2 regions of the Paenibacillus sp. LC231 genome follow, and region 2 is predicted to be linked to the other one. Evidence: a T-box and tRNA genes for the amino acid it is inferred to sense, from the RefSeq annotation. Region 2 holds a T-box; the other holds one or more tRNA genes.
The links. A T-box is a leader RNA that pairs with one kind of tRNA and senses whether it is charged. The one in region 2 lies ahead of AK95_RS29140 (valine--tRNA ligase), so its partner is inferred to be a tRNA-Val.
Positions count from the first base shown of each region.

Region 1 (8,935 bases), on a different contig from region 2:
AAGAAAGAAGAAGAGCAGGACAAGAACCTGTTTGTCAGCTCCCTCTGGCTGTACGGCTTAATCGGGCTTGTCCTAACGCCGTTTGTGTTCTGGAGCGATCCGGAATATTTAATGCCGATGAGCATCCTGTCTGCGATCCTCATGTTCTTGATCATGAGCTCCATGATTTCAGATTTCTCTTCCGTGCTGCTTGATGTGCGCGACCGCAGCATTTTGATGACAAAGCCGATCGACGGTCGTACGGTCGGGTTGGCGAGATCGATTCATGCTGGAATTTACTTGCTGCTGCTTACCGGCGCTCTCAGCAGGCTCACTGGTCGTAGGATTGATCAAGCATGGCGTGCTGTTCTTTCTGATCTATATCCTGGAGTTAATTCTGATGAATATGCTCATTCTGGTGAGCACTTCCTTGGTTTATCTGTTGCTGCTTAAGTATTGGGATGGAGAGAAACTGAAGGATCTGATCAATTATGTACAGATTGGACTTTCCGCCGCGCTGGCCATTGGCTATCAGTTTGTGATTCGTTCCTTTGATCTGATTGATTTCAATTTGGTATTTACGCCGGCCTGGTGGCAGATTCTGCTTCCGCCAGTGTGGTTTGCGGCTCCGTATGAGTGGTTGTTTGGCGAGGGGAGCGGGTGGCTGACCGTACTCTCGTTGCTGGCTGTACTCGTACCGATTGTGCTTATGATCGTTTATGTCCGTTATATTCCTTCTTTCGAGCAGCATCTGGAGAAGCTGGCTCACAGCGAAGCGGGAAAAGGGCGGGAGCGCGGGCGCTTGGACAGATTCTTGGCCAAATTGGTATGCCGGTCGCGCACGGAGCAGGCTTGTTTCCGATTATCTGCCAGCATGCTGAAGAATGAGAGAGAGTTTAAGCTTAAAGTGTATCCAACACTCGGATTGTCCGTGTTACTGCCTTATTTATTTTTTGTCTCCACAATCCGCAACTCCTCATTGGCCGAAATCAGCCAGGGATCGTCGTACTATGTACTGCACACGATGCTCATTATGATTGTAACGGTCGTCATGATGCTGAAATTCTCCGGCAAGCCCAAAGCCTTCTGGCTGTTTGGCGCAGCCCCGATGCCAAGCATGAATCCGTTATACCTAGGGGCGTTAAAGGCTTTTGCGGTCAAAATGTTCCTGCCGCTCTTCACTGTGAATGCGGTCATATTCCTGATTCTGTTCGGAAGCCGGATTATCCCGGATGTTCTCATCGTATTCCTTACCGGCTTGGTGTTGATTCCTTTATCAGCCAAGGCAATTCTGCGCACTCCACCGTTCTCTCAGGCGTTTAATATGGCTCAGCAGAAAGACGGCTGGTGGGTGCTGCTATTCTTTATTGTAGTGGGCGGATTATGGGGTTTGCATTATGCAAGCAGCACCATTCCCTATGGCATGTTAGCATATATCCTCACGCTGCTCGTTGCGAATGGTTTGGCATGGACCAAGCTGTATAAGTGAATCGGGGAATGACAGGAAGAGCAGGGGAAGATGAAGCGGGTTACGCTAAGAGGATAAAATTTGGATCAGTTGCCGGGTATAGAACCTTACCGGGTGCAGGGTTATGTGAATTAGATCGGGCAGAGCGGAAGGATCAAGGCTAATTCCCCAGTCTCCTTCGCTCCACCCGGATAGCATGGATGGAGGCCTGGGTGCTTCCAAATTATAGGTTTCCCGTAATCGATTTGGATGCCTTTTCTTTCATTTTTTAGATTGTAAACGGTTGAACAGGAACGTAGGTTCGTATATAATAGAGATATAGCAAATAAACTTCCTATTTCACCCTTCACTTCATAGATCCATGATGGATTCCCCCACTTATGTATTTAATTACCTGTTGTTATGCCCTCCGGGCCTTATATAATCAACTTAGATGATGTCAGGATGTTAATATAGTAGGAACTGAGTTTATTCTGGCTTAGTCATTTTCGCAAGGTCGTGGATTCTTGATAACTAGTGCTTAATTTTCGTTTGGTATATGGATTGAACGTCAGCGATTTAATTCGTTTTGGTGTATACGAAGTTCTAAGCTGTTCTTTTTTAGAATTTTTGGCCAAACCGGAGACATAAACGACGTTAATGTTTTTACATTTTCCATCACAGTTTCCAGACATATAAGAAGTGGCAGGCGCCATCGGAATTGACCTCAAGAACATGCATCATTTAGGACGACTCGATAGAAACTGAGGGTCTGTCGGTATACCGTTTATTTATGGACGTTATAACCATCAGTGTAATCAGGATAAATCGAGAAGTGGCGTAGTACACATTTAACCATTTCTTATGGTGTAGGGAGGAAATCTTTGAATGGAAGTTATTTGGTTTATGTTGTTTTCAACATTTGAAACACTGGCTATTTATTCGCTAATCATGACGTTGCTTAGATTCAAGACGACAGAGTACATAGGGCAGGCGTTGATTGTCATGATCCTTGCCAACTTACAAAGTTTTATCATGCGCAACGAACTTCAATTGGATTTTCTAGCCCCTCTCATCACCGTGCTGATCTTCGTTTTCTTATTTTCAGCCATTATTAAGATCCCGGTTATCTGGTCGGCGATCTGCACCATTCTGGGTTATATGTTTTATGCGTTAATTCAAACGGCATATCTGACAACGATATTCGGATCGATCGACTCCATTCAGACCGATCATGCCAATGGTTATATTCTTCAAATCCTCTCAGGTGCGACAGGACTATTGATATCCTGGATTATGTACAGGTTTGGTATTGGGTTTAAGTACGATCTGGAAAAGCTGCGCATTAAATTTGAACATGTTCTATTGATCACGTTGATTATCGTGGTGTTGATATTAATTGCAATTCTATTTTACCTTAATCGTTTATGGCTGCACCTTCTCTTCTTTGGAATAACATTTGGAATCTTCTTGTATTATGCCATCAATACAGAGGAGCGGGAATCTTATGATCATAGAAGGCTTGTCAAAGCGGATAGCGGAGGGGATCAAACGCCAGGTACCCGACCATAAGTCCTCTGTTTCTGTTCTGAAACATGCGATCACCATCATTTTAAACGTATTGTGTATTGTGGTCTTCACGCTGCTTATCTCTATTTTTACAGGTAACATGAAGCAGGCTGTGATAGCTTTGGTGGGTTTTGCGGTACTAAGGCAATTTTCCGGAGGATATCATCTTAAGACGGGGGCAGGCTGTATTGCATTCACGACAGCGCTATTCACTCTGGTGTCTTTTGCGGATATGGGGAATGCAGGCATTCTCGTAATTACTGCTCTCAGTCTGTCGCTGGTGATGCTGTTCGCTCCCAGCCGAATTGAGAAGCAGTCCCGAATACCGAGGAAGCATTACGCAAAACTTCGCTTGATTAGCTGTTTCATCGTGATATTTAACTTTGGACTCCAGTCCCCAACATTGGCTGTCATATTTTTGGTCCAGGCTATCAGTTTAATACGCTGGAAAGGAGGACAAGCTCATGTTATGGATCCATAGGATTAGACATCGGTTGTTTTCGTTTATCGCATCTGCTCTGACGTTGGTAGCTGTTTTTGTAGTTAATACTGCAAGTCCCGTTTTTGTATACAGCGGAGAGACGCCGGAAGAACTGTTAAAGTAAGTCTTGATCCTTCGTAAGGGGACTGGGGTACTTAAAGATAATGGTATAAATAAAGATGAATATGTAGGTTATGATTTCCGGCACCTTTCTGGGTACCGGTTTTTTTGTATGGATAAGTGGAAGTCAAGCCTGGAATGGTGTCGTTGATCTTCGATAAAGATACACAACATTCGGGATCAGTGGATCCGGGCAACGTACCTGGAGACGGGGAAACCCGACTTTGTCCCCCCAATTCGTCCCCTTTGGGTGAAATTCAGCTAGCTAATCTAAAGAAGGAAAAAAGAAAAAACCCTTGATGCCAATGGCATCAAGGGTTTACGGTTATGATCTGTAGTGGGCTCGAACCACTGACCCCTACCCTGTCAAGATAGTGCTCTCCCAGCTGAGCTAACAGATCATGAAATATTTAAAAAGGTAATTCATATATTACCAGCAGACAATGCGACTGTCAATGGTTTTCTCGTTATAAAAAATCACATTCCGGTTCAGACTAAATACAGCATGTATTTGCCAGTGGAGGAGCGTGAATGGTATGGCAGGTGGGAAATCCCATCATTTCAAACGAGCCGGACTGGTGCTCTCGTTGCTGGGGGTAACTGTACTGGGCAGCGGTTGCAGTATCCCGGAGAGAACGTCGGTGCAGCTGGAGCCGCTCCATGGATCAGCAGCGCCCGTAATGCTCGATGTTTACGGCCGTTCTGTAGATCAGGACGTGTATTCCAAGCAGGGAAGCGGGGCACTGGAGCCGGTACCGCCGATGGATTCGGTGGACACATTACGTGATCTCCAACCATAAAGGGGTGCAGCAACGAATCCGTAACAGATCAGTCGTAAGAATGTCTGTATCCATTGCTTGAATAACGAGCAGAACAAACCGTCGGCTGGCAGGTTGGCGGTTTGCTGTAAAACGGCCGAGGTTATTCCTCATCCCATTTGCGGGAATAACCTTTTTTAATCGCCCAAAAGATAGGGTAGATGATAACGGCTGAGATGATAACAGCCCAAAATATCGTGGCTCCCATGCCCATAAAGGCCATGCTCCTTTCAAGAAAACGTTAGCTTATACTATACAGGAAAACGATTATTTTGTATAATATCTCGATCTGCGATATCACTAGAATTGATTCTACATAAAGAGGTGTTGAAATGGCAGCAGAAATCATAAATGTATCAACCGAAGAGCAATTGCAGCAGGCGCTGGATATCCGGAAGGATGTTTTCGTGCTTGAACAGAAGGTGCCGATTGACCTGGAGATCGATGAGTACGATCGTCTGGAATCCGATGCGTTTCATGTCCTGATCAAATCGGAAGGTCAATACGCGGCAACCGGACGTATCACCTATTACAATAAAGACTCCGCCAAAATGCAGCGAATTGCGGTGCGTAAGCCATTCCGCTCCAAAGGGATAGGGCGTGTGCTGATGATGGCATTGGAAGCGCAGGCGCGTGAATTGAAGCTGCAGTATTCTGTACTGGATGCACAGGTGCAAGCGGAGGCATTTTATCGCAAGCTTGGGTATGAGACCATTTCGGACGAGCCGTTTGATGATGCGGGCATTCCCCACGTTCGTATGAAAAAGGAACTGTAGGCTTCTTACCATATTAAGGTGCTAATGATCCTCACTGTTTAAAAGAAAAGACCTCGAGTATCGACTCGAGGTCTTTTTAGTCATGATTTTAAAAGTTTGGCAAATTGTCCAGGTTGTTGCTTGGATCGCCATCCGCATTGGAGCGAAGATGTTCGTCTCCGTCACGTCCACGGAATACGTTCAGGTTTTTGATCTCTTTATTCTTGGCCATTTGTTGCGCTGTCTTGTAGTCAACGACACTGCCGTTATCCAGCTTAAGTTCGATGATGTCGCCATCTCCGTTTTTACGGACGCCTACGACTTCTTGTTGTGTATTATCCATATGAATCGCCTCCCGGCATTAGTGTTCCCGGGAAACCTCATAAACTATTCATCTATACTGAACTACCATTCGTATACCCGCTGCTGCTCCACAAATTCCATGATGCCGGTCTTTCCAATGAAAGCTTCGACCTCATCGCTGTAATGCATGAGATAGGTGCGCTCCTGAATTTCTTGTGGTAGGCTAAGCAGCTGATCCAGTGTCGTATGAACCTCGCCAGGGCCTTGCAGCTGACATTCATGCAGAATCACTTCACAATCCCGCTCATTCACCAATTGGTTGAGCAGTATAGGGTCGAATACCATGTCAGCACTGTAAAAAATCCGATCATTCAGATAAAGCGAATAGCTGTCCTTGCCGGGAATATGCTGCGTATGAATCAGTTCTACCGAGATGCCGGATGAAATATGGGTCTTCACTCCCGGTTTCAGAGGGTGTACGTCAAATACATCATGCAGGGAGGAGATATGTCCCTGTTGATATAAGCCGCCTTTGAGGGTGTGCTCCCATATCGGTTCCACCAGCGTCTCGGCAATATAGAGTGGGAGCTTACGGTTGTATTTCATTTTCATAATAAAAGCCAGCTCCTCAAGTCCGCCTACATGGTCAGCATGAATGTGAGTGATAAGCACAGCATCCATATCGTTAAAGGTCTTATTCAGCTGATGAAGTGCCATTGGAGCGGTGATGCCGCAGTCAATGAGAAGTGTGAAATTCCCGTCATGGACCAGTGCGTTATTGTTATAGTAGTTCTTGGCAAACGCACTGCCGGTGCCAAGCATTTGCAATTTTAGTGTCAATGGATGAAACCTCCTGATGAAATGAAGTGTAGTCCCCGTATGCTAATGTATATTTTAACGAATTCCATGTCGATTTACACGGATTATATGATCGAATCGGGGCCGAAATGCATTATAATTCGTGATAGGACCAATCGTTACGCACGAGGAAAAAATTTTACCACAAAGTGCAAAATTGTCCGCAACTTGTTTTTTGACATGTAGTATACACATATAACAACAAGATGAGCCAATGGAGGGAAATGATTATTATGAAATGGAAAAAAGTGATGGCATGTATGCTAGTGCTCTCTTTAATGGGTGGCAGCACCCTTTTGTTCGCAGATTCCGTTAATGAGCGTGTCCGTGTCTGGCTGAACGGTCATGAATTGAAGGATGGCGGATATTTAATTGATGGCAAAACCTATGTGCCGGTTCGGGAATTTGACGGCGCTGTGGATTGGAATCCCGCGAATGGACAAGTTCAAATCATCAAGCCGAACGTGCATATTTTTCTGTTTAAAGGAGATACTGTATTCGGCAACGTGAACAAGGGGAAGCTGAAATTCAATGTTTTTAGCCAGGTTGACAGCTTAAACAACGATATTCATTCCGTGAAAGTAGCGATTGAGGATCCTTCGGGCAATATCAAGGACATTCAATCCCAGGAAGTGAAGGACCGCAAGGATAACTTCTGGTTCCGAACCTATGATTTCACATATGATTTCAAAACGGCGGGAAAATACTCGGTGGGCTTTTATGTAAAAGTCAAATCGGAGGACGGTTTTGTGAAAGTTGCGGAGAAAGTGATTACTGCCCTAAATTAAGGGGCCCTAAGGCACTTGGCAGAAATTGACCTGAAGAAGCTATCCGTGATACGATACGAAAGTATGATAATTTAACCGAAGTGAGGTTTTTTCAATGAGTGAACACAAACATGAACACGGAGATGCTTGCGGCTGCGGTCACGATCATGACCACGACCACGAACATGAAGAGTTTGTGCTGACATTGACGGATGAAGAAGGAAAAGAAGTAGAGATGGTTCTTGTGGAGACATTTGATGTCGGCGAGAAGCTTTACGCGCTTTTGCTTGAACGCGAAAATCCGGAAGCGGACGGCGTCATTCTACGTATGGAAGAAGAGAACGAGGAAATGGTTCTTTACAATATTGAGGACGAAGAAGAATGGAATGAAGTAGAGGCGGTTTACAACGAACTGGTCGCTGCTGCAAACCAGGAATAAGACTCCAAAGCAATAAACCCGGTGCGAACCATTCGCACCGGGTTTATTGTGTTTACAGCTGACGTTTTAGAATATAGGATCCGTTTCCACGATGACTTTAACATTTTGGATGCTGCGGTCCTCGGGGCCTTTAACCGGAAGGCCTACTTCGACATGATCGATAATGTAATCGATGTTCTCCTGGGAAATAACTTCGCCCGGAAGCAGGATCGGAATCCCTGGCGGGTAGACATAGATGAATTCGGCAATAATGCGCCCTGCCGATTCCTTGAAAGGCACTACTTCCGTATCTCCGTAAAATGCATCGCGAGGGATCAGCGACAACTGCGGAATTTCCGGAGTTTTCACAACCAGCTCGTTAATCTCATTCACATGCATGTATTGATTGGAAAGCTCACGGAGCGCTGTCAGCAAAATATCGATGGTCTCCCGATTGTCCCCCGGTGTAATGAGGCACAGAATATTGTACATATCACTGAGCTCCACCTCAATATTGTAGTGATCCCGCAGCCAGTTCTCGGTTTCATATCCCGTAATGCCGAGGTGGCGCACATGGATCGTCAATTTGGTTGGATCATAGGAGTACGTCGCTTCCCCGCCTAATATTTCTTTTCCAAAGCTGTACAAACCTTCGATTTTATTGACTTCATCACGTGCATATTGCGCCAACTCAATCGTCCTTGCAGCCATTTCGCGTCCATGCAGCGCCAAACTGCGGCGTGAAGTATCAAGCGATGCCAGCAGGATGTAAGAGGTGGAGGTTGTAGTCAGCATGCTGATAATCGTCTGTACGCGATAAGGATTGATGTATCCGTTCTTGGTATTCACGTTCAGCACGGAGCTCTGCGTCATCGAGCCGCCGAGTTTGTGGACGCTGGTCGCGGCCATATCGGCCCCCGCTTCCATGGCCGACATCGGGAGCTCTTCATGAAAATGGATCAATACACCGTGCGCCTCATCCACGAGAACGGGCACATTGTAGCTGTGAGCCAAATCCACGATTTCCTTCAGATTGGCGCTTACCCCGAAGTATGTCGGGTTAATGACCAGTACGGCTTTGGCGTCAGGGTGACGTTTTAATGCTTTCCGGACCGAGCTGATGGTGATTCCGTGATCGATTCCGACATTGGAATCCTGGGCAGGCGATACGAATACAGGCTTGGCCCCGGTGAAAATGATGGCGGAAAGCACGGATTTGTGGACGTTGCGCGGTACGATGATTTTATCGCCAGGCGAACATACCGACATGATCATGGTCATGATCGCTCCGCTTGTCCCTTGGACACTGAAGTAGGTGTGATCGGCACCGAATGCGTCGGCGGCCAGCTTTTGGGCTTCCTCGATGACGCCTGTAGGCTGATGCAAATCATCCAGCGGCGCAATATTAATCAAATCTATA
Region 1 is NZ_JFOM01000049.1:383,702-392,636, forward strand. Features, by position in the region: gene AK95_RS35000 (hypothetical protein) at 1-432, shown strand, start outside; gene AK95_RS27255 (hypothetical protein) at 380-1,468, shown strand; gene AK95_RS27260 (hypothetical protein) at 2,315-2,998, shown strand; gene AK95_RS27265 (accessory gene regulator ArgB-like protein) at 2,934-3,476, shown strand; gene AK95_RS33685 (cyclic lactone autoinducer peptide) at 3,460-3,600, shown strand; tRNA gene AK95_RS27270 (tRNA-Val) at 3,925-3,997, opposite strand; gene AK95_RS27275 (hypothetical protein) at 4,133-4,396, shown strand; gene AK95_RS27280 (GNAT family N-acetyltransferase) at 4,747-5,190, shown strand; gene AK95_RS27285 (DUF3892 domain-containing protein) at 5,279-5,512, opposite strand; gene AK95_RS27290 (MBL fold metallo-hydrolase) at 5,575-6,312, opposite strand; gene AK95_RS27295 (copper amine oxidase) at 6,564-7,118, shown strand; gene AK95_RS27300 (DUF1292 domain-containing protein) at 7,213-7,536, shown strand; gene AK95_RS27305 (aminotransferase class I/II-fold pyridoxal phosphate-dependent enzyme) at 7,603-8,935, opposite strand, start outside.
Region 1: it encodes a tRNA-Val, which carries the amino acid that the T-box ahead of AK95_RS29140 (valine--tRNA ligase) is inferred to sense. The anticodon was not compared.

Region 2 (8,935 bases):
ACGGACGTGCTGGAAGGCGCCGATATGCTGATGGTGAAACCGGCTATGGCCTACCTTGATGTTGTCCGATTGCTGAGAGACCAGTTTGATCTGCCGATTGTTGCATACAACGTGAGTGGTGAGTATTCCATGATTAAAGCAGCTGCTCAGCAGGGATGGATCAGTGAGCAGGCGATTGTGATGGAGTTGCTGACCGGGATGAAGCGTGCCGGTGCGGACATTATCATTACGTATTTCTCGAAGGACGCAGCACGCTGGATGCGCAGCTAGTAACCATTAACGATGAAAGAGTTAGGAGTGCATACGATGAGACAAGATTTGCGAAAAGAAGATTTGTCGCGTTCTGCTTTTGAAGAAGCGAAGTTATATATTCCCGGCGGTGTCAACAGTCCGGTACGTGCGTTTAAGTCTGTTGAACTAACTCCGATTTATATCGATCGCGGAGAAGGCAGCCGGGTATATGATATCGATGGCAACAGCTTTATCGATTATGTCGGTTCCTGGGGGCCGCTGATTATGGGTCACGCGCATCCTGAGGTTGTTGAAGCGCTTCAGGAGACAGCTGCCAAGGGGACCAGCTTCGGTGCTCCAACCCTATTGGAAACGAAGATGGCGAAGCTCGTCTGTGAACGCGTGCCGTCGATCGAGGTCGTGCGGATGGTGAATTCCGGTACGGAAGCAACCATGAGTGCTATCCGTCTAGCGCGCGGTTATACAGGACGCAGCAAAATCATTAAATTCGAGGGCTCCTATCATGGCCACGCCGACAGTCTTCTGATTAAAGCGGGATCGGGCATCGCAACGCTTGGACTTCCTGATAGCCCGGGTGTGCCTGAAAGCGTTGCTTCCAACACCATTGCGGTTCCTTATAACGATCTGGAATCGGTACAGCTTGCCTTTGAGCGGTTCGGCGAAGAGATTGCAGCCGTTATTGTTGAGCCCGTGGCAGGCAATATGGGCGTGGTCCCTCCGCAGCCGGGATTCCTGGAAGGTCTTCGCAAGGTCACTTCTGATTATGGCAGCGTGCTTATTTTTGACGAGGTGATGACGGGATTCCGCGTTGATCTGAACTGTGCGCAAGGACGTTATGGCGTTACACCGGATTTGACATGCTTGGGCAAGGTGATTGGCGGCGGTCTGCCAGTCGGTGCCTATGGAGGCAAGCGTGAGCTGATGGATCAGATTGCCCCGGCAGGACCGATCTATCAAGCAGGAACGTTAAGCGGTAATCCGCTCGCCATGGCGGCTGGTTACACGACCCTGAACCTGCTGACGCCTGCCGTCTATGAACAGCTCGAGGAGCGGGGAGCCCGCCTTCAGGCAGGATTTGAGCGTAACGCTCAGGAATTCGGTATCCCGCTTACGATTAACCGGATCGGCTCCATGGTATGTCCTTTCTTCACGAATATGCCGGTCGTCAATTTCGATACGGCCAAGACTAGTGATCTGGATCGTTTCCGCCGTTATTTTGCAGCGATGGTCCAAGAGGGAGTCAGCGTACCTCCTTCCCAGTTCGAGGGCATGTTTATCTCGGGCGCTCATACGGTAGAAGATATCGATGCTACCATTGAAGCCAACTATAACGCCTTCAAAAGCCTATGAGTTACGGGGGGAATTGGAGCAAGCGCGGCGAATGGCTGGAGATGACGCCGGGCAAGGCGCTATTGAGTCTGCCGGATCGGAACGAAGCGGCTGCCAAGTGGCTTATGGAAACGGTCGGTATGCCCGAGAAGCTGTATCGTAAGCTTCGTCATGAACAGGGGATACAATGGAGAGGGGATCGGCTTCGGCTGGTCCTTTTTCCTTACCGGGATTACGGCATCGAACCGAGATGGCAGGAGCTTGATGTATTGTATGAGGATGATTTCTGCCTGGTCGCTAATAAACCGGCCGGTATGGCGGTCCATCCGGACAACGAGAGCCGCGAGACGACCCTGAATCATGTGGTTGCCGCATATTACGAAGCCGAAGGCATCCATACGGCAGTCCGGCATATTCATCGGCTGGATAAGGATACAACAGGTCCCGTGCTGTACGCCAAGAATGAATATGCGCAGCTAAAGCTTGATGAGGACATGCGGGAGAAGAAGATCGTCCGGATATACGCGGCTATCGTTCAGGGGAGGGTCTCTCAGGATCTGAAGAGAATCGATCTGCCGATAGGCAAAGACCGCTATCATTCAAGCCGTCGGAGAGTTTCATTAACCGGGCAGGCTGCGATCACGCATATTCGATCATCCGAGGTGTATCCGAAAGCCAGCCTGCTGCAAATTCGACTGGAAACCGGCCGGACGCATCAGATCCGGGTGCATCTAAGTCATATGGGACACCCGCTTCTGGGAGATTCCTTATACGGAGGATCAGGGGCGTTTCCGCGCCAAGCGCTGCATGGCGAACGTCTGCTATTTACTCATCCTTTCTCGGGCGAGGATATTGAGGTGAATGCACCCTGGCCTCTGGATATGTTGGAGTTAAGAGAACGAATCATAGAGACATCGGACCGGTAAGAAAATTTGCAAGATCCTGAATGAACCTGTAAGTTTCAAGCACAATTCGCAAAAAAGTCATGCTCTCCTATTTTCGGCATATAGATAAATTGAGTGGCAAAACTTAGGCTCATGCCGTGATAACAGATCACGGATAGTATATGCCAAAAAGGAGGACATTCCCGTGTTTGACCAGTCTTACGGATTGCGGTTCGATATTTACGAGCGTATTAATTTAACGGAAGATTTGCCGGGAATCGAAGAATTGGAAGAGGCGGAGTTGATCCCGCATATTCAGGTAATCAGTCAGCAGGACCAGGCTACGCTTCGGGGTCATCTGCTTCTTGCAGGCCTGTATAAAGGTGACACCGAAGCAGGAGAGACGGAGCCGCTCGAACACTGGATCCCGGTTGAAATCACGGTACCGATGAACCGGGTATCATCATTGGATGACATCGCGGTCGAGATCGAGAATTTTGACGTGGATTTGTTATCCAAACGCAGCTTGAACATTACAGGGGTTCTGTCGCTCAAAGGAATTCAGGCGGCGGCTCCGGGAGCCCGCGACCAAGTATGGGCCAATGAGGAATTCACAGTGGTACATGCTCCTGAAGCGACTGATTTGTATTCGAACGGGGAGCAGCAGTTCGCAGCCAACCCGTACGACCAGCTTCATGGCAGCGGAACTCATCCAGACGCTAACTCGACTTCGCCTTCTTACTTCAACGAGGCTCAGACCAGAGCTCAAGAGTCCGGGACGGATGCGCGCACACAGCAGTATCTGGCATCCTGGGCGCAGTATGAGAACCAAACACGGGATTCACAGGACTCAGCAGACAGCACCATTAGCATTTCTAAACCGTCTGAAGCCCGGGATACGGTCGAATATGCCTTACATAATGAGACGGAAGCTCAGGCAGCTGAGTCGTCGATTCCAAGTGTATGGCAATTCGAACGGGCTGCGGTCCAGCCCGAGCCGGAGCAAGAAGATTCAGCAGCCAGTTTCCCTGGTGTCATTGAGCGTAAGGGTGAAGAAGTGGATGCCGTTCCGGTACTGGAATCACCGGAAACGGAGGAAGTGCAGCCTGTTTTCGCTGAGGAAGAATTCCCTTCGGAGGATATGGATGATATAACGGAAGAGGTTTCCATTAAAGCCGAAGAGGTTCCGACCAAGCCCGAGTTAAAGGTGGCCTTCAACACGAAGAACAGCAGCACAACCAGCGCATCGGGCGTAGGCTTCTCTTCGTTGCTTCAATCGAGCAGAACGGTTCAGGATCAGGATCAAGCCGCTCGGGACGAGGAAGAAGAGACGGAGGAATTGGCTGACTCCGCAACGGCCGAGGACGTGGAGTGGAAGAGTCTGTTCCTGGGTAACCGCCATGAGGAAACGCCTTTCCGCAAGGTCCGGATGTGCATTGTGCAGCGTGAGGAGACACTCGACGTGATTGCCGAGCGTTATCAACTGACGCCGCGAGAGCTTTTGTTATATAACCGCATGTCCGAGCAGAATGTGGAAGAAGGCCAGGTATTATACATTCCCCAGTAATCAGCGGAGGAAGCGATCGCGTAAGAACAAGCAGGTCAAGGTAGGATATCCTTGGCCTGTTTTTGTGTATGGCCGGGAATAGATTAGAAGAAGAGGGGAATCGGACGAGCCGGGGCTTCTTTATTACAATGTATTATAATTATTTTGGATCGACAGGTATGATGTCTAAATCGTTCGGAAACACTCGAAATATTGACTATATGCAACAACCACGGTATATTTGAATAGTATATGTACAGGTATTCCTAAAGCTAGAACAACGTTGAACGGGAAGAGTAGGAAGGTATGGCCTTCAGAGAGCGGAATTGCTATCAAGCGCTGTGAGATTCCGCAGGAACCAGCTTGCCGAAGTCGCCCCGGAGTTGCGGACTTGAGATAGAGTAGGGATCGATCGCTACCCTGGTTAGAGTTCGCCGGCCGCAGCCGTTATCTGCGTAAAGTGTCGTGCTTGATCGTTTGCCTTTCACGTTCTTCATGGGAGGATACGATTAATGATTGATTATAAGCACGAAACAAAGGTGGTACCGCGAGAGAACAGTCTTTCGTCCTTTGAGGACGAAGGGCTTTTTTTGTTTCACGCAAACATGGATATCCATGTCCACGCCCGGAGGCTAAAACATTACGGGTTGGCAAAACTGATTAACAGTATCGGAGGTACGAAAATATGGATCAAAAACAAAACCAATCCCAGTTAGACATGCCGACGACGTATGATCCGAAGGCAGCCGAACAAAAATGGTATCCGTACTGGAAGGAAGGCGGCTTCTTTGAAGCTGGCAAACGACCGGACGCGGAGCCGTATACGATTGTTATTCCTCCACCAAACGTTACGGGAATGCTTCACATCGGCCATGCCCTTGATTTTACGCTGCAGGATATCCTGATTCGCGTAAAGCGGATGCAGGGTTATGATGCGTTGTGGTTGCCGGGCTCTGACCATGCAGGCATCGCCACGCAAACCAAGGTTGAGCAGAAGCTTCGCGAAGAAGGTGTTACCCGCTACGATCTGGGACGTGAAAAATTTCTGGAGAAAGTGTGGGAATGGAAGGATCTATATGCGAATACGATCCGTGACCAATGGTCCAAGATCGGCCTGTCCCTCGATTACTCCAGAGAGCGTTTCACGCTCGATGAGGGGTTGTCAGAAGCGGTTCGGGAAGTATTCGTCAAGCTCTATGATAAGGGGCTTATATATCGCGGCAAACGCATTATCAACTGGGACCCGGCTGCTCGCACGGCTTTGTCCGATATCGAAGTGGAGTACAAAGAGGTCAACGGCCATTTGTACCACTTGCAATACCCGCTGAAAGACGGCAGCGGCTCCATTACCGTAGCAACCACCCGCCCGGAGACCATGCTGGGTGATACGGCGGTAGCCGTTCATCCGGAAGATGAGCGCTATAAAGATATGATCGGCAAGACATTGGTCCTGCCTATTGTCGGCCGAGAAATTCCGGTTATCGCCGATGAGTACGTGGAGAAGGATTTCGGCAGCGGAGCGGTTAAAATTACGCCGGCCCATGATCCGAATGACTTCGAAATGGGTCTGAGACATGATCTGCCGCAAATCACCGTGATGGATGAATCCGGGACGATGAATGAATTTGCCGGCAAGTACCAGGGGCTTGACCGAGCAGAATGCCGCAAGCAGATCGTAAGCGACATGAAGGAATCGGGCGTGCTGCTTCGTATCGAAGATCATGTTCATCAGGTTGGCCATAGCGAAAGATCCGGCGCCGTTGTCGAGCCGTATCTGTCGACGCAGTGGTTCGTTAAGATGCAGCCGCTTGCGGAAGCAGTCGTTACTGCGCAGAAATCCGGCAAGGGCGTAAATTTCGTGCCTGACCGGTTCGAGAGAACCTACCTGCATTGGATGGAGAATGTGCGCGATTGGTGCATCTCCCGTCAATTGTGGTGGGGCCACCGGATTCCGGCCTGGTATTCCGAATCCACGGGCGAAGTGGTTGTTGCCATGAATGAAGAGGAAGCGCGCGCGAAGCTTGGCAAGGACGATCTGAGACAGGATGAGGATGTGCTGGATACCTGGTTCAGCTCGGCATTGTGGCCGTTCTCGACCATGGGCTGGCCGAATCTGGACAGTGAGGATTTCAAACGTTATTATCCGACAAGCGTTCTCGTAACGGGTTATGATATTATTCCGTTCTGGGTTTCGCGGATGATTTTCCAAGGGCTTGAATTTACGGATCAAATGCCGTTCAAAGATACGCTTATCCATGGTCTGGTTCGGGATAGCGAAGGCCGCAAGATGTCCAAGTCGCTCGGCAATGGTATCGATCCGCTCGAGGTTATTGAACAGTATGGCGCAGATGCCATGCGTTATATGATATCGACCGGCAGTACGCCGGGTCAGGATCTTCGATTCCGCTGGGAACGTGTGGAACAAGCGCGTAACTTCGCGAACAAGATCTGGAATGCGTCACGTTTTGCGCTCATGAATCTGGAGGGCTTCACGGCGGCGGATATCGACATTTCCGGAGAGCTGGGAACGGCCGACCGTTGGATTTTGCATCGTCTGAACGAAACTTCCCGCGACATTACGCGTCTAATTGATGCCTACGAATTTGGCGAAACCGGTCGACTGCTCTACAATTTCATCTGGGATGATCTGTGTGACTGGTATATTGAATTTGCTAAGCTGTCCCTGTACGGCGAGGATCAAGCGGCCAAGAAAAAGACGCAGTCGGTGCTTGCCTATGTGCTGGACCGCACGATGCGCTTGATCCACCCGTTCATGCCGTTCATTTCCGAAGAGATCTGGCAGCATTTGCCGCATGAAGGCGAGACGGTGATGTTGGCTTCATGGCCGACCTATGATGAGGCATTTGAGAATGCGGAAGCCGTTACAGAAATGAACCTGCTGATGGATGTCATCCGTGCTGTACGTAACATCCGGGCGGAAGTAAACGTACCGATGAGCAAAAAAGTAGAACTCCAGTTGAAGCCGGTAAGCGAGCAAATTGCTGGCATCATCGATCGCAATGCGGATTATATTCGCCGCTTCTGCAACACGTCGGAGTATCAATCCTCCCTTGCGCTTGAGGCGCCGGATAAGGCGATGACCGCCGTGGTAACAGGTGTTGAAATGTATCTGCCGCTTGCCGGGTTGATCGATATCGCTCAGGAGATCACGCGTCTGGAAAAGGAAATTCAGCACTTGAACAGCGAAGTCGAGCGTGTGGAGAAGAAGCTGAACAATCCTGGTTTCGTATCGAAAGCACCTGAAAAGGTGATTGAAGAAGAACGGGCGAAGCTTGCGGATTACTCGGACAAACGCAGTAAAGTGACTGCGCGCATCGAAGAACTGAGAGGCTAAAGGGCAAAATGAATCTGGACCAGAAGGTGAGAACGATGGTTGATCATTCGGCAGCTGCAGTGGCAGCTCCGTTCCATACCTATGAGGAAGCGGTAGCTTGGATCAACGGGCTGATTCCGTTTGGAATCCGCCCGGGCATGGATAGAATTCAGCGATTGATGGAGCTGCTCGGCCATCCGGAGCGGCGGTTAAAATTTATTCACGTGGCCGGAACGAATGGGAAAGGCTCCACATGCGCTTTTTTAACAAAGGTTCTGCTTCAAGGGGGATTCACGGTTGGCACCTACACGTCTCCCTATATTACGAAGTTTACCAATCGGTTTCAGTATAACGGCGAGGACATACCGGAAGAGACGCTGCTTGAACTCGCTAATCGCTTAGAACCGCTTGTAGCCGAAATTGCGGGCTCCGGGCTCGGATCGCCCACCATGTTTGAGGTGTCCACCGCCCTTGCGATACTGTATTACGCCGAGGTATCTTATCCGGACGTGGTGGTATGGGAGACGGGACTTGGCGGTCGCCTGGACGTGACCAATATCGTTCATCCCATCATTTCGGTGATCACGAATATCGGAATGGACCATACCGACGTCCTGGGTGATACCATTCAGGAGATCGCCACGGAAAAGGCTGGCATTATCAAGCCTGGAGTTCCTGTGGTGAGCACGGTAACTCAGCCGGAGGCAGTCGATATTCTGAAACAAACGGTAGTCAAAAACCGTACAAGTCTGTATCTCGTAGATGAACAGTTCTCCTATGAGCGGCTGCGTGGGGACGAAGAAAGCCAGACTTTCCGTTTTAAGGGTCCGTTCCGGAACATGGATCTGGACATCTCGATGCAGGGTGAGCACCAATGCGCCAATGCCGCGCTTGCGATGATGACGCTGGAAGTGCTTCGCCAGTATATGGCTTTCATCGTGGATGATGAAGAATTGCGCAGAGGGTTTAAGGATACTTTCTGGGCGGGAAGACTGGAACAAGTGCAGTCCTCCCCGCGGATTGTTCTCGATGGTGCGCACAACCCCGAAGGGGCTGAAACCTTGGCCAAGAGCTTGCCGCAGATTTATAAGTATCGGAAACTGAACTTAATGATGGGAATGCTGGCAAATAAGCATCATGAATCGTATTTGCAGCATATACTGCCAATAGTGGATACGCTTATCCTGACTGAACCGGATTTCCGGAAGAAACTGGACGCCAAGGCGCTTGGTGACATCGTAGAGCAGGTAAGGGAGAAATACGCCAAACATACACTGCAAATCATCATAGAACCAAATTGGAAAAACGCACTTGAAGAGTTGAAGTCACGGACGGAAGCGGAGGATCTTGGGGTGGTGTCGGGCACGTTGTACCTGATTGCCGACGTGCGTTCCAACCTCCTGGGCCTTTCCGATTCTGAAAAAGGTTGGTGATATCTGTTGAATACATCGGAACATGTTCATTTTATAGGAATTGGCGGCTACGGGATGAGCGCCATTGCAAGAGTTATGCTGGAGATGGGTTATAAAGTCACGGGTTCTGACGTGGCATCGCAAGAATTGACAGAAAAGCTGGCGGCCAAAGGCGCCA
Region 2 is NZ_JFOM01000054.1:27,643-36,577, reverse strand. Features, by position in the region: gene hemB (porphobilinogen synthase) at 1-270, shown strand, start outside; gene hemL (glutamate-1-semialdehyde 2,1-aminomutase) at 307-1,602, shown strand; gene AK95_RS29155 (RluA family pseudouridine synthase) at 1,599-2,507, shown strand; gene AK95_RS29150 (LysM peptidoglycan-binding domain-containing protein) at 2,671-4,032, shown strand; T-box leader at 4,286-4,585, shown strand; gene AK95_RS29140 (valine--tRNA ligase) at 4,697-7,366, shown strand; gene AK95_RS29135 (bifunctional folylpolyglutamate synthase/dihydrofolate synthase) at 7,375-8,778, shown strand; gene murC (UDP-N-acetylmuramate--L-alanine ligase) at 8,785-8,935, shown strand, end outside.